DNA from 2 places in the Thalassotalea sp. HSM 43 genome. Region 2 is predicted to be linked to the other one. Evidence: predicted binding sites of a transcription regulator. Region 2 holds the regulator's gene; the other holds the start of a gene.

Region 1 (5,463 bases), 690 kb from region 2:
ATATTCCAAAGTAACTCGTAGTTGTGTTTCAATCGCTCGTATTCAGGCACAACTTGCTTCAATACACCGTCTTTTGACGCTTTAACTGAAATCAAACCACGTGGCGGTTCAATACCGTTAGTCGCATTCGAAATCTGTGATGAGGTTTCTGACGGCATAAGTGCTGAAACGGTCGAGTTACGCACACCATATTGCTTAATGTTTTCACGCAAACCTTCCCAATCAAGATGCAACGACTCAGAACAGACTTTGTCGACTTCTTTTTTGTAGGTATCAATCGGTAAGATACCTTTAGAAAGTTTGGTTTCGTTAAATAATGGGCAAGCACCTTGCTCTTTCGCTAACTGATTCGACGCTTTAAGCAAGTAATACTGAATCGCTTCGAATGTTCTATGTGTTAGGTTGTTTGCACTACCATTTGAGTAGAACACGCCATTTTTGGCTAAGTAGTATGCGTAGTTAATGACACCAATACCTAAGGTACGACGACCGACAGTGGCATTTAATGCCGCTGGTACTGGGTAGTCTTGATAATCTAATAAGCTATCTAGCGCACGAACCGCTAAATCGGCTAAACCATCAAGTTCGTCTAACGACTCAATTTTACCTAAGTTAAAGGCTGATAGGGTACATAGCGCGATTTCACCATCTGGATCATTAACATGAGCAAGTGGTTTCGTAGGTAGGGCAATTTCCAAACATAAGTTTGATTGACGAACCGGAGCCACTTTTGGATCAAACGGGCTGTGCGTATTACAGTGATCAACGTTTTGCAGGTATATACGACCTGTTGACGCACGTTCTTGTGCAAACAAGGTAAATAGCTCAATGGCTTTAATGCGCTTCTTACGAATAGTTGAATCGTTTTCGTATTTAACGTAAAGCTCTTCGAATAATTCTTGATCTTCAAAGAAAGCGTCGTATAAACCAGGTACGTCTGACGGGCTGAACAAGGTAATGTATTCGCCTTTGATCAAACGCTGATACATGGTTTTGTTAAATTGAACGCCGTAATCTAAATGACGAACACGGTTCTCTTCAACACCACGGTTGTTTTTAAGAACCAATAAGCTTTCAACTTCAAGGTGCCAAAGTGGATAAAACAATGTTGCTGCGCCACCACGTACACCACCTTGTGAACAGCTTTTAACCGCTGTTTGAAAGTGTTTGTAGAATGGAATACAACCAGTATGGAATGCTTCACCGTCGCGAATCGGGCTACCTAGCGCACGAATACGACCGGCATTAATACCAATACCTGCACGTTGTGAAACGTATTTTACAATGGCGCTTGATGTGGCATTAATCGAATCAAGGCTATCACCGGTCTCAATCAATACACATGATGAGAACTGGCGTGTTGGTGTACGTACACCGGCCATAATAGGCGTTGGCAGTGAAATCTTGAATAGCGAAATGGCATCGTAGAAGTCACGTACATAGCGCATACGAGTATCTTGTGGGTACTTAGCAAACAAACACGCTGCAACTAATACATACAAGAACTGGGCACTTTCATAAATCTCGCCGGTAACTCGGTTTTGCACCAAGTATTTACCTTCAAGCTGCTTAACCGCACCATAACTGAAGGTTTTATCACGATCATGGTCTAGGAAAGAGTCCATTTCAGCAAATTCTGCAGGGCTGTAGTCAGCCAGCAAATGCTCATCATACTTACCAAGTTCAACCATTTTTTGAACGTGATCAAATAGCGCTGGCGGCTCATATTGGCCGTAGGCTTTTTTACGTAAATGGAATACCGCTAAGCGAGCAGCCAAGTATTGGTAATCTGGTGTTTCTTCTGAAATTAAATCAGCGGCAGATTTAATGATGGTCTCATGGATATCTTCCGTTTTGATGCCATCGTAAAACTGGATGTGTGACTTAATTTCTACTTGAGATACGGAAACTGATTCTAATCCTTCCGCTGCCCAGTCGATTACCTTGTGGATTTTGTCTAAGTCGATTGGCTCTTTTTCACCGGTACGCTTAGTGACAAAAAGGTTGTTGTTCATGAATGACCTGTCTTTATAGTTTTTATACATAGCTTTGACTTGTATGCAAAGGGCAGTAATACGTGATCTGCTTTCCCTGCTTTTTTATTTGTAGTTATTGTTATTTATTAGCGCTGGCTTGCAGCCACACAGCTTCATGCCGTGTGTATTTTCTACCCTGATTGCACACTTTTACAACAAAAAGCGATGCACAATATGTTGGGGTTTTTAATGTATCTAGTCACAAGATAATGAGGTTTTGACCTTAATGCAACCCCAATAAATAGTGAATAAATTGTGGAAAAATCACTTGCGCTTTCCCGGTTAGTAACAACTTACATTGTGCGCTTTATTTCTAAAGAGAATCGCAAAAAAGCAAGATCTTTTTTTAGCTAAAAAATTTTTTTTAAGATCTTTTTGGTTGTTTTTTGACCTTGTTATACTAAAAACGACTATTCAATTTAAATGCTTTTTAAAACAGTGGGTTACAGGTTTGGGCGATCTTTGGCCTGATCTTCGACAGCAAGAATGTGCAAAGGGTGAGCAACGCAATAATTTGCTTGCCAACTGGCTAATTCTTGTTCGTTTTTAATATAACCCCATTTGGCAATCACGGTCGTCATATCCGCACGTCGACCAGCCTGGATATCGCGCTCTGCATCACCAAAATACCAAATATCTTTGCTGGCCACACCAAGGGCTTCACTGGCCAGTAACATTGGCGCAGGGTCCGGTTTACGTTGTGGTAACGTATCGCCGCTGACATTAATGATCGATTGTTTAAATTCTGGGTACTGCAACATTAATGGATCGGTAAGAAACGCGGGCTTATTTGTTACCACGCCCCAAGGCACATTTTGACGTTCAATGGCATCAATAAGCTCAACGATGCCGTCAAACGGTTTGCTGTGAACGGCAATATTTTCGAGATAGTAATCGAGAAATTCTTGGCGCAATTGCTCGCGGTCAAAATGCACCAGTTGCTCGGCAAAGCCAAGATCGAGCAATGGGTAGACACCATCGGATGCAACCAAGCGATATTGTTCGTATGAGACGTGCTCAAAGCCATATTTATCCATCAAATAATTGAGGCACGCACCTAAGTCTTTTGCGGTATCGAGTAGGGTGCCATCAAGATCAAACAACACGCCTTTAGCTTGGCTTAGCATAGTTTTGGTATCCGTAAGTTATTCGGTAATTTTTTGACAAGCGATAAGATAATTGACATCCAAACCATCGCCTAATTTATGATTCTCGGTCACTGGATTGTAATGAATGCCTGTCGCATCAAAACATTTTAAATTAACATTTTCGGCCCAGCCGATAAGCTCACTCGGTCGAATAAACTTGTCCCAATCGTGGGTGCCATTAGGTACGATTTTTAATACTTTTTCGGCGCCAATTATCGCGAATAAGTAGGATTTGATGGTTTTATTTAATGTAGAAAAAAACACATAACCACCGGGTTTAACCATGTCGCTGCAGGCTTTAACGATTGACGCCGGATCAGGCACATGTTCAAGCATTTCCATACAGGTTACGACATCAAACTGTTCTGGGCATTGTTCGGCTTTTTCTTCAACGGGAATTTTTTGGTAATTGAGGTCAACACCACACTCTAAAGCATGCAGCTTGGCAACATTTAACGGCTCTTCACCCATATCGATACCCGTTACCTTAGCGCCGAGTCGAGCCAGACTTTCAGCGAGAATGCCACCGCCGCAACCAACATCGATAATGTCTAAGTCAAATAAGTCACCAACATGTGACGTTATAAAATTTCGACGTAAAGGATTGATCTGATGTAGTGGTTTGAAATCACCTTGTAAATCCCACCATTGGTGAGCAACGGCTTCAAATTTAGCGATTTCTTCAGGGTTAACGTTTAAAGGTTTTGACATAGGTATAAACAACTTGATGAGAATGATTCGATTCTAGCCCAGGTAAACAATTAATATCAAAGGAAACTTGGTGTTAATTGTGTAATACGGATGATAGTCAATATAGGTTTATCGTCGATTATTGACTATTTTCTGTATCAAAGGATTGATTGTTTACCACTTTTATTCGTTCTCTGGCGTCAGTGAAAAGCTTTGCTAGATAACTGCGATAATCGCGTAGGGTGGCATGACTGCGACGCCACGCAGAGAATACAGACAGTGATTGCGGGTGATTGGCGACATAATCGTAATCTACTTCAAAAGCCAGGCCACGACCACTTGGGTGAGGCAAGGTTTTGCCAATTCGTTGTTGATCTTGTTCATTCCAATCTTGACCATCAAAAATATCGAGCATTTCTTTATCGGTTGTAATCGCACTGTCGATACGAATAAATAGGTTGCGCAATTCGTTATCACGAATAAGAGCAAAGTCACCCGCGGCAATCAGCGCATTGTATCCGCCCATTTCTAACATCAATGGTGGGCGTTGTTTTAAGGTTAATACCGCCCATTTAAAGCGTTCGACTTCCTCGTCATCTTGCGGTTTTTGCTTGATGATTTTGGAAATGGCATACATGCTGTCGTTGACTCGTTCATCATGATGCGCAACTAAGGCATTGGCTTTCTCTATATTAACGCCAAAATCGCGATAGATTTGACTGAGATACTGTTGTTCTTTGGCATTGTCTTTGCGCTGTTCATTCCAGTCGGTTATTTGTAATCCGACGACGATACCCAGCACAACGACCAGAAAATCTAGGATGACCGCTGTCCAGTTTTGTTGTTTTAAATGAAGGTTAATGCGTCGTAATAGCATAATAGTAAGTGCTTTGTATGGTGTTATTCACTAAATGTAGTCTATATCTTACTGTTTTATAAAAATAAAAGGCAAACCGCAGGAGATTCGGTTTGCCTTTGTTGTTAAGTCGTTAATAAGTGCTTGGGCTATTCGCTTTGTCCCATGCTCATATCATCTCTTAGTGACCAAATGGTATAATTGGTGCTGCTGAAATTATCACTCCAGTTACTGAAAATTTCAGCGGTTTTGGCATCGTCTTTTAAATGCGCAGATAAGGCTTCGCCAAACGATTTATCTGGTGGCGTCATGCCTTCAAAGTTTTCATAAGGGATGACTAGGTTTAATCCACCTTCGCCGCCGATGGTCCAGCTCCATGACCAAAGATATGGCCACTTCATCGCTTTTGCATTGTCACTTAATGTCTTCTTACCCGCTTCAACACTTTCACTTTTTCCCATTTTTACTTGGTACTCGGTAACTGCGAAATAACGGTATTTTTTACCATCGTCTGGCCAATGACTGTTTTCAAAGTCCATGCGACCAAAAAAGTGCTCATAGCTGGCAACATATTGGGCAACGGTTTCATTCCAATGTTTGCCGATGTCATTGTCTTTAGCCCATTTGTTATAGGCTTCGACATCTTTAAATGACGTACAGCAAAAACGCACCGCGTAACGATTCATATCAACACCAACGGTTGGCACAAAGACATGCCATTCGCGAGAGTCTT
Region 2 (5,463 bases):
ACTCACTAACGCGACTGATGGTGGTTTCAGTCTCATTACGATATTCGATAAGGTCGGCAATGGTACCCATCTTCACATCATGCTTTTCGGCGATGACTTCTAAGTCTGGGCGACGTGCCATGGTGCCGTCTTCATTAAGAATTTCAACAATCACCGCCGCAGATTCGTAACCAGCCATGCGAGCCAAATCAACACCGGCTTCGGTGTGCCCTGCACGATTTAATACGCCACCGTCTTTGGCGATTAACGGGAAGATATGCCCAGGTTGGACAATAGAGCGATGGTCCGCTTCTGGATCACAGGCGGCAAGTACTGTTGTCGCACGGTCCGCAGCGGAAATACCGGTAGTGACACCGCGAGCGGCTTCAATAGATACCGTAAAGTTGGTGGTAAACTGAGCGTCGTTCTTATCAACCATCAAAGGTAACTTCAGCTTTTCACACTTTTCACGTGACATTGGCATACAAATCAAACCACGACCATGAGTGGCCATAAAGTTAATCGCCTCTGGCGTTACTTTTTCTGCTGCCATGATGAAATCGCCTTCGTTCTCACGATCTTCATCATCCATCAAGATAACCATTTTACCCTGTTTGATATCTTCAATGATTTCTTGTGGTGTATTTAACTTCATAAATTTAACCTTTCATAAAACCGCTGTTGATCAGCAATTCTTCTGTTACGCCAGAGGTTTTGCTTGCTGATTCATTTTGACAAAACAGCAAACGTTCTAAATATCGAGCAACCACGTCAACTTCAAGGTTCACCTGGCTACCAACTTGATAGCTACTAATAATAGTCTCTTCAATGGTATGCGGCACAATTGTTAAGCGAAATTGATTATCTGCAACTGAGTTAATGGTCAATGAGGTACCATCAACAGTAATAGAGCCTTTCTCTGCCGCATATTGTTTTAGGCTATGTGGCAATTCGAGCCAATATTCGGTTGCGTTGCCAACTTGCTGTATGCTTTGAATGGTGGCAACACCATCGACATGCCCACTGACAATATGGCCACCGAATCGGGTGGTCGGTAACATCGCTTTTTCAAGGTTTACCTTATCGCCAGCTTGATAATGAGCAAAGCCAGTTCGCTTTAATGTTTCCATAGAAACATCGGCACTGTAACTTTGTTTGTCATAGTCAACCACAGTTAAACAAATGCCGTTGGTGGCGATTGAATCGCCCAGTTTGACATCACTCATATCCAATTTGCCGACATTAACTTTAATGCGAGCACCTTGTGAGTTAACGCTAATCGAAGCAATAGATCCTATGGCTTCAATAATTCCGGTAAACATACTATTTCCTAATAAATTTCGAAACTAAGCTGTTAAATTAGTCTTTAACAATATGGCAAATAAAACGTACATCCTGGCCTATTTTACGGATGTCTTTGATATTAAGATTTATCGCCGCTGACAACGAGTTCAAACCCGGAATCTGCAATAATCCCATCGCATCATCCGATAGCAATTTAGGTGCTTGATACAGGATCAGTTCATCAACCAGATTTGCCGCAAAAAATGCGCCGGCTAAACGCCGTCCGCTTTCGAGCCAGATTTCATTTAAGCCACGCTCTGCAAGCTTTAGCATCAGATCAGACAAATCAGCAAAGTCATTAGCTTTCTTAACTTGCATCTGTTCAACAAAATGAGGCCAGTTGTGCCCAGTTTCAAGCTCTGTACGAATTAAAATTATTGGTGCATCAATGGAGAATAACGCTAAATCAGGCGTTAAACGATGCTTTGTGTCAATGATGACTCTTACAGGTTGCCTTAAATCGCTATCATTTGAGCCATTAACGTTGCTAAGCTCCTGATAACGTACATTTAATCGCGCATTGTCGGTAATTACCGTGTCAGCACCACTAATGATGGCACAACTTTGTGCGCGATAAGATTGCACATCACGGCGCGCCGCAGGTGAGGTTATCCATTGACTTTCACCACTGGCCATTGCGGTTTTACCATCAAGGCTTGCGGCGAGTTTGCAACGCACTAAGGGTAACCCTTGGGTCATGCGCTTTATAAAGCCTGGGTTAAGTTGCTGAGAGGCGTGTTCAAGTACCGGGCCGATACAATCAATACCGGCTTGTTGCAGCATCTTAATGCCGCGACCACTAACCAAGGGATTTGGATCCTGCATGCCAAACACCACCTGACGCACACCGGCGTCAATCAAACCTTGCGCGCACGGTGGCGTGCGGCCAAAGTGACTGCAAGGCTCTAAGGTGACATAAGCCGTTGCGCCGGAGGCTTTATCGCCGGCATCTTTAATGGCGTTAACTTCGGCATGACCAAGACCCGCTTTAACATGGAATCCTTGACCAACAATTACCGAGTCGCGCACCAATACACAACCAACTCTTGGGTTTGGTGATGTGGTGTATCGTCCTTTGTCGGCAAGCTTTATTGCCAACTGCATGTAATATTCGTGGCTATCTATCATGATTTGATAAGTGTAGGTTATTACCCTGAATTTTTATCATCACCTAAACGAGCAATCTCTTCGCCAAACTCTCTAATGTCCTCGAAAGAACGATAGACAGAGGCAAATCGTACATAAGCGACCTTATCCAGCAGCTTTAGCTCATCCATAATGATGTTACCGAGCAATTCACTGCTCACTTCGCGCTCGCCTGTTGCTCGCAATTTTGACTTAAGTTTGTTAATTGACGCTTCAATTTCTTCAATGCTAACTGGGCGCTTTTCTAATGCACGTAATAAACCACTGCGCAATTTGTCTTCGTTAAAAGGTTCTCTTGAACCATCACGTTTAATGATTCTTGGCATCACCAGTTCAGCCCCTTCAAAGGTGGTAAACCTTTCACGGCATTCCAAACATTCACGACGGCGACGTACCTGATGGCCATCACTGACCAAGCGTGAATCAATTACCTTAGTTTCTGTAGCGGAACAGAACGGACAATGCATAGTTTTCCAGAATTATTTAGAGTTATAACGACACTTTAACAAAATAAAAAATGGTCGCAAAGTGCGACCATTTTTTTATCACGATTTACGACAATTTATGCGTAAACAGGGAAACGAGAACAAAGCTCGATCACTTTCTCGCGAACCGCATCAATTGTTTGCTCATTATTGATGTCATCAAGAATGTCACAAATCCAACCGGTCAGCTCTGCAGTTTCTGCTTCAGCAAAACCACGACGAGTGATTGCTGGTGTACCTAGACGCAAACCAGAGGTTACGAATGGTGAACGCGGGTCATTTGGAACCGAGTTCTTATTCACAGTGATAAACGCACGACCTAGTGCCGCATCAGCGTCTTTACCAGTAATGTCTTTGTCAATTAGATCTAACAACAATAAGTGGTTTTCAGTACCGTTTGATACCACCTTGTAACCACGTTCTTGTAAAACACGAACCATAGTTTTGGCGTTATCTAATACTTTTTGCTGATATTGTTTAAATTCAGGCTCAAGTGCTTCTTTAAAAGCAACAGCTTTGGCAGCGATGATGTGCATCAAAGGACCACCTTGACCACCAGGGAATACCGCTGAGTTAAGCTTTTTGTAAATAGCTTCATCACCACATGCAGAAAGAATAAGACCACCACGAGGACCGGCAAGAGTCTTATGGGTCGTTGTAGTAACAACGTGTGCATGTGGAAGTGGGTTCGGGTATAGACCCGCAGCGATAAGACCAGCAACGTGAGCCATATCAACCATAAGGTAAGCGCCAACTTTGTCAGCGATCTCACGGAAACGAGCCCAATCAACGATACCAGAGAATGCAGAGAAACCTGCAACGATCATTTCTGGCTTGTGTTCAACCGCTAAACGCTCAACTTCGGCGTAGTCAATGTCGCCAGTTTCTGGGTGCAAACCGTATTGGATTGGTTCGTATAATTTACCAGAGAAGTTAACACCACTACCGTGCGTCAAGTGACCACCGTGTGCAAGGCTCATACCTAACACTTTGGCACCTGGCGTACACAATGCCATGAATACGGCAGAGTTTGCTTGCGAACCAGCGTGTGGTTGTACATTGGCATAATCGGCATCGAATAATTCACAGGCACGTTTGATGGCTAACTCTTCTGCGATGTCAACAAACTCACAACCACCATAGTAACGCTTGCCCGGGTAACCTTCGGCGTATTTGTTGGTTAATTGTGAACCTTGTGCTTCAAGAACGCGCGGACTGGTGTAGTTTTCAGACGCGATCAACTCAATGTGATGCTCTTGACGCTCTACTTCATTAGTCATTGCTTCGTACAATTCTGCATCGAAATCAGCAATGTTCATATCACGAGTTAGCATGGAATTTCCTCTGATAATTTGGATAGAAAAAAAATTGGCTTTATTTTGCCCGAATGAACCGTTGTTGTACACGGTCTTTTTAGACTTATTTAGCGAAAAAATGCGCTTTTTGTGATGAAAGCGGCAAGTTCGACAAAAAATACCTTTTTTAACAAACAATACAAACAATAAAGGCCCTTTCGGGCCTTAATAAACAGTTTGCTTTACGTACCGGCTAGCTAGTGATTTTCAGACACCATATTCACCGTGTATTTTGGTATTTCAACAACCAAATCTTCATCGGCAATAATGGCCTGACAACCCAAGCGAGATTCAGGCTCTAAGCCCCATGCTTTATCAAGCATATCGTCTTCAAGTTCATCGCTTTCTTGCAATGAATCAAAACCTTCACGGATGATCATATGACAGGTTGTACAGGCACACACTTTTTCACAAGCGTGTTCTACTGGGATGTCGTTTTTTAGCGCGACATTTAATACCGTCTCACCGGTATCAGCTTCGACTGCTAAACCGTCTGGACATAATTCCTCATGAGGAAGAAAGATAATTTGTGGCATGATTAAACCTCATCTACCGAATGGCCAGCCAACGCCTCGCGAATGGACGAGTCCATGCGACGTTCAGCAAATATGGCCGTAACTTTATCAACCGACTCAATTGCTGCTTCAATGGCGGCAATATCATCACCTTGACTGATTTTAATTAATTCGATTAATGCTCCGTTGATGGCATTTAGCTCATCTTCGGACAGTAATCGACTCGCATCTGCGGCTACCGCGGCCGTCACGCTCTCGTGTACTCGGGCAGCTTCGACTTGCTGTTCTTTCAGCATTCGTGCGTCCATATCCCCTTTGGCGTGAGCCATAGAGTCTTTTAACATTTGCACGATGTCATCTTCTTGCAAACCAAACGAAGGTTTCACTTCAATAGACGCTTCAACACCGGTCGATTTTTCCATGGCGCTAACACTTAGCAAACCATCCGCGTCGACTTTAAAGGTGACACGAATATGTGCGGCACCGGCGGTCATTGCCGGAATATCACGCAATTCAAATCGCGCTAATGAACGACAGTCTTCAACCAGTTCACGCTCACCTTGAACAACATGAATCGCCATCGCCGTTTGACCATCTTTGAAAGTGGTAAATTCTTGTGCTCTAGCAACCGGAATGGTG

Evidence for each region. Region 2 encodes NrdR, which represses ribonucleotide reductase genes. Its sites were predicted from a motif close to AAACACNANATNTNGTGTTT; they were not measured.
Region 1: nrdA (class 1a ribonucleoside-diphosphate reductase subunit alpha) is a predicted target of NrdR. The motif match lies at 2,202-2,221, and genes of this name have one in related genera.

Annotation. Positions count from the first base shown of each region.
Region 1 covers NZ_CP038493.1:3,613,667-3,619,129, forward strand. The annotation lists gene nrdA (class 1a ribonucleoside-diphosphate reductase subunit alpha) at 1-2,015, opposite strand, end outside; gene E2K93_RS15885 (HAD family hydrolase) at 2,480-3,163, opposite strand; gene ubiG (bifunctional 2-polyprenyl-6-hydroxyphenol methylase/3-demethylubiquinol 3-O-methyltransferase UbiG) at 3,182-3,895, opposite strand; gene E2K93_RS15895 (hypothetical protein) at 4,014-4,751, opposite strand; gene E2K93_RS15900 (hypothetical protein) at 4,880-5,463, opposite strand, start outside.
Region 2 covers NZ_CP038493.1:2,925,428-2,930,890, reverse strand. The annotation lists gene ribBA (bifunctional 3,4-dihydroxy-2-butanone-4-phosphate synthase/GTP cyclohydrolase II) at 1-634, opposite strand, end outside; gene E2K93_RS12720 (riboflavin synthase) at 639-1,301, opposite strand; gene ribD (bifunctional diaminohydroxyphosphoribosylaminopyrimidine deaminase/5-amino-6-(5-phosphoribosylamino)uracil reductase RibD) at 1,339-2,451, opposite strand; gene nrdR (transcriptional regulator NrdR) at 2,472-2,936, opposite strand; gene glyA (serine hydroxymethyltransferase) at 3,032-4,288, opposite strand; gene fdx (ISC system 2Fe-2S type ferredoxin) at 4,507-4,845, opposite strand; gene hscA (Fe-S protein assembly chaperone HscA) at 4,848-5,463, opposite strand, start outside.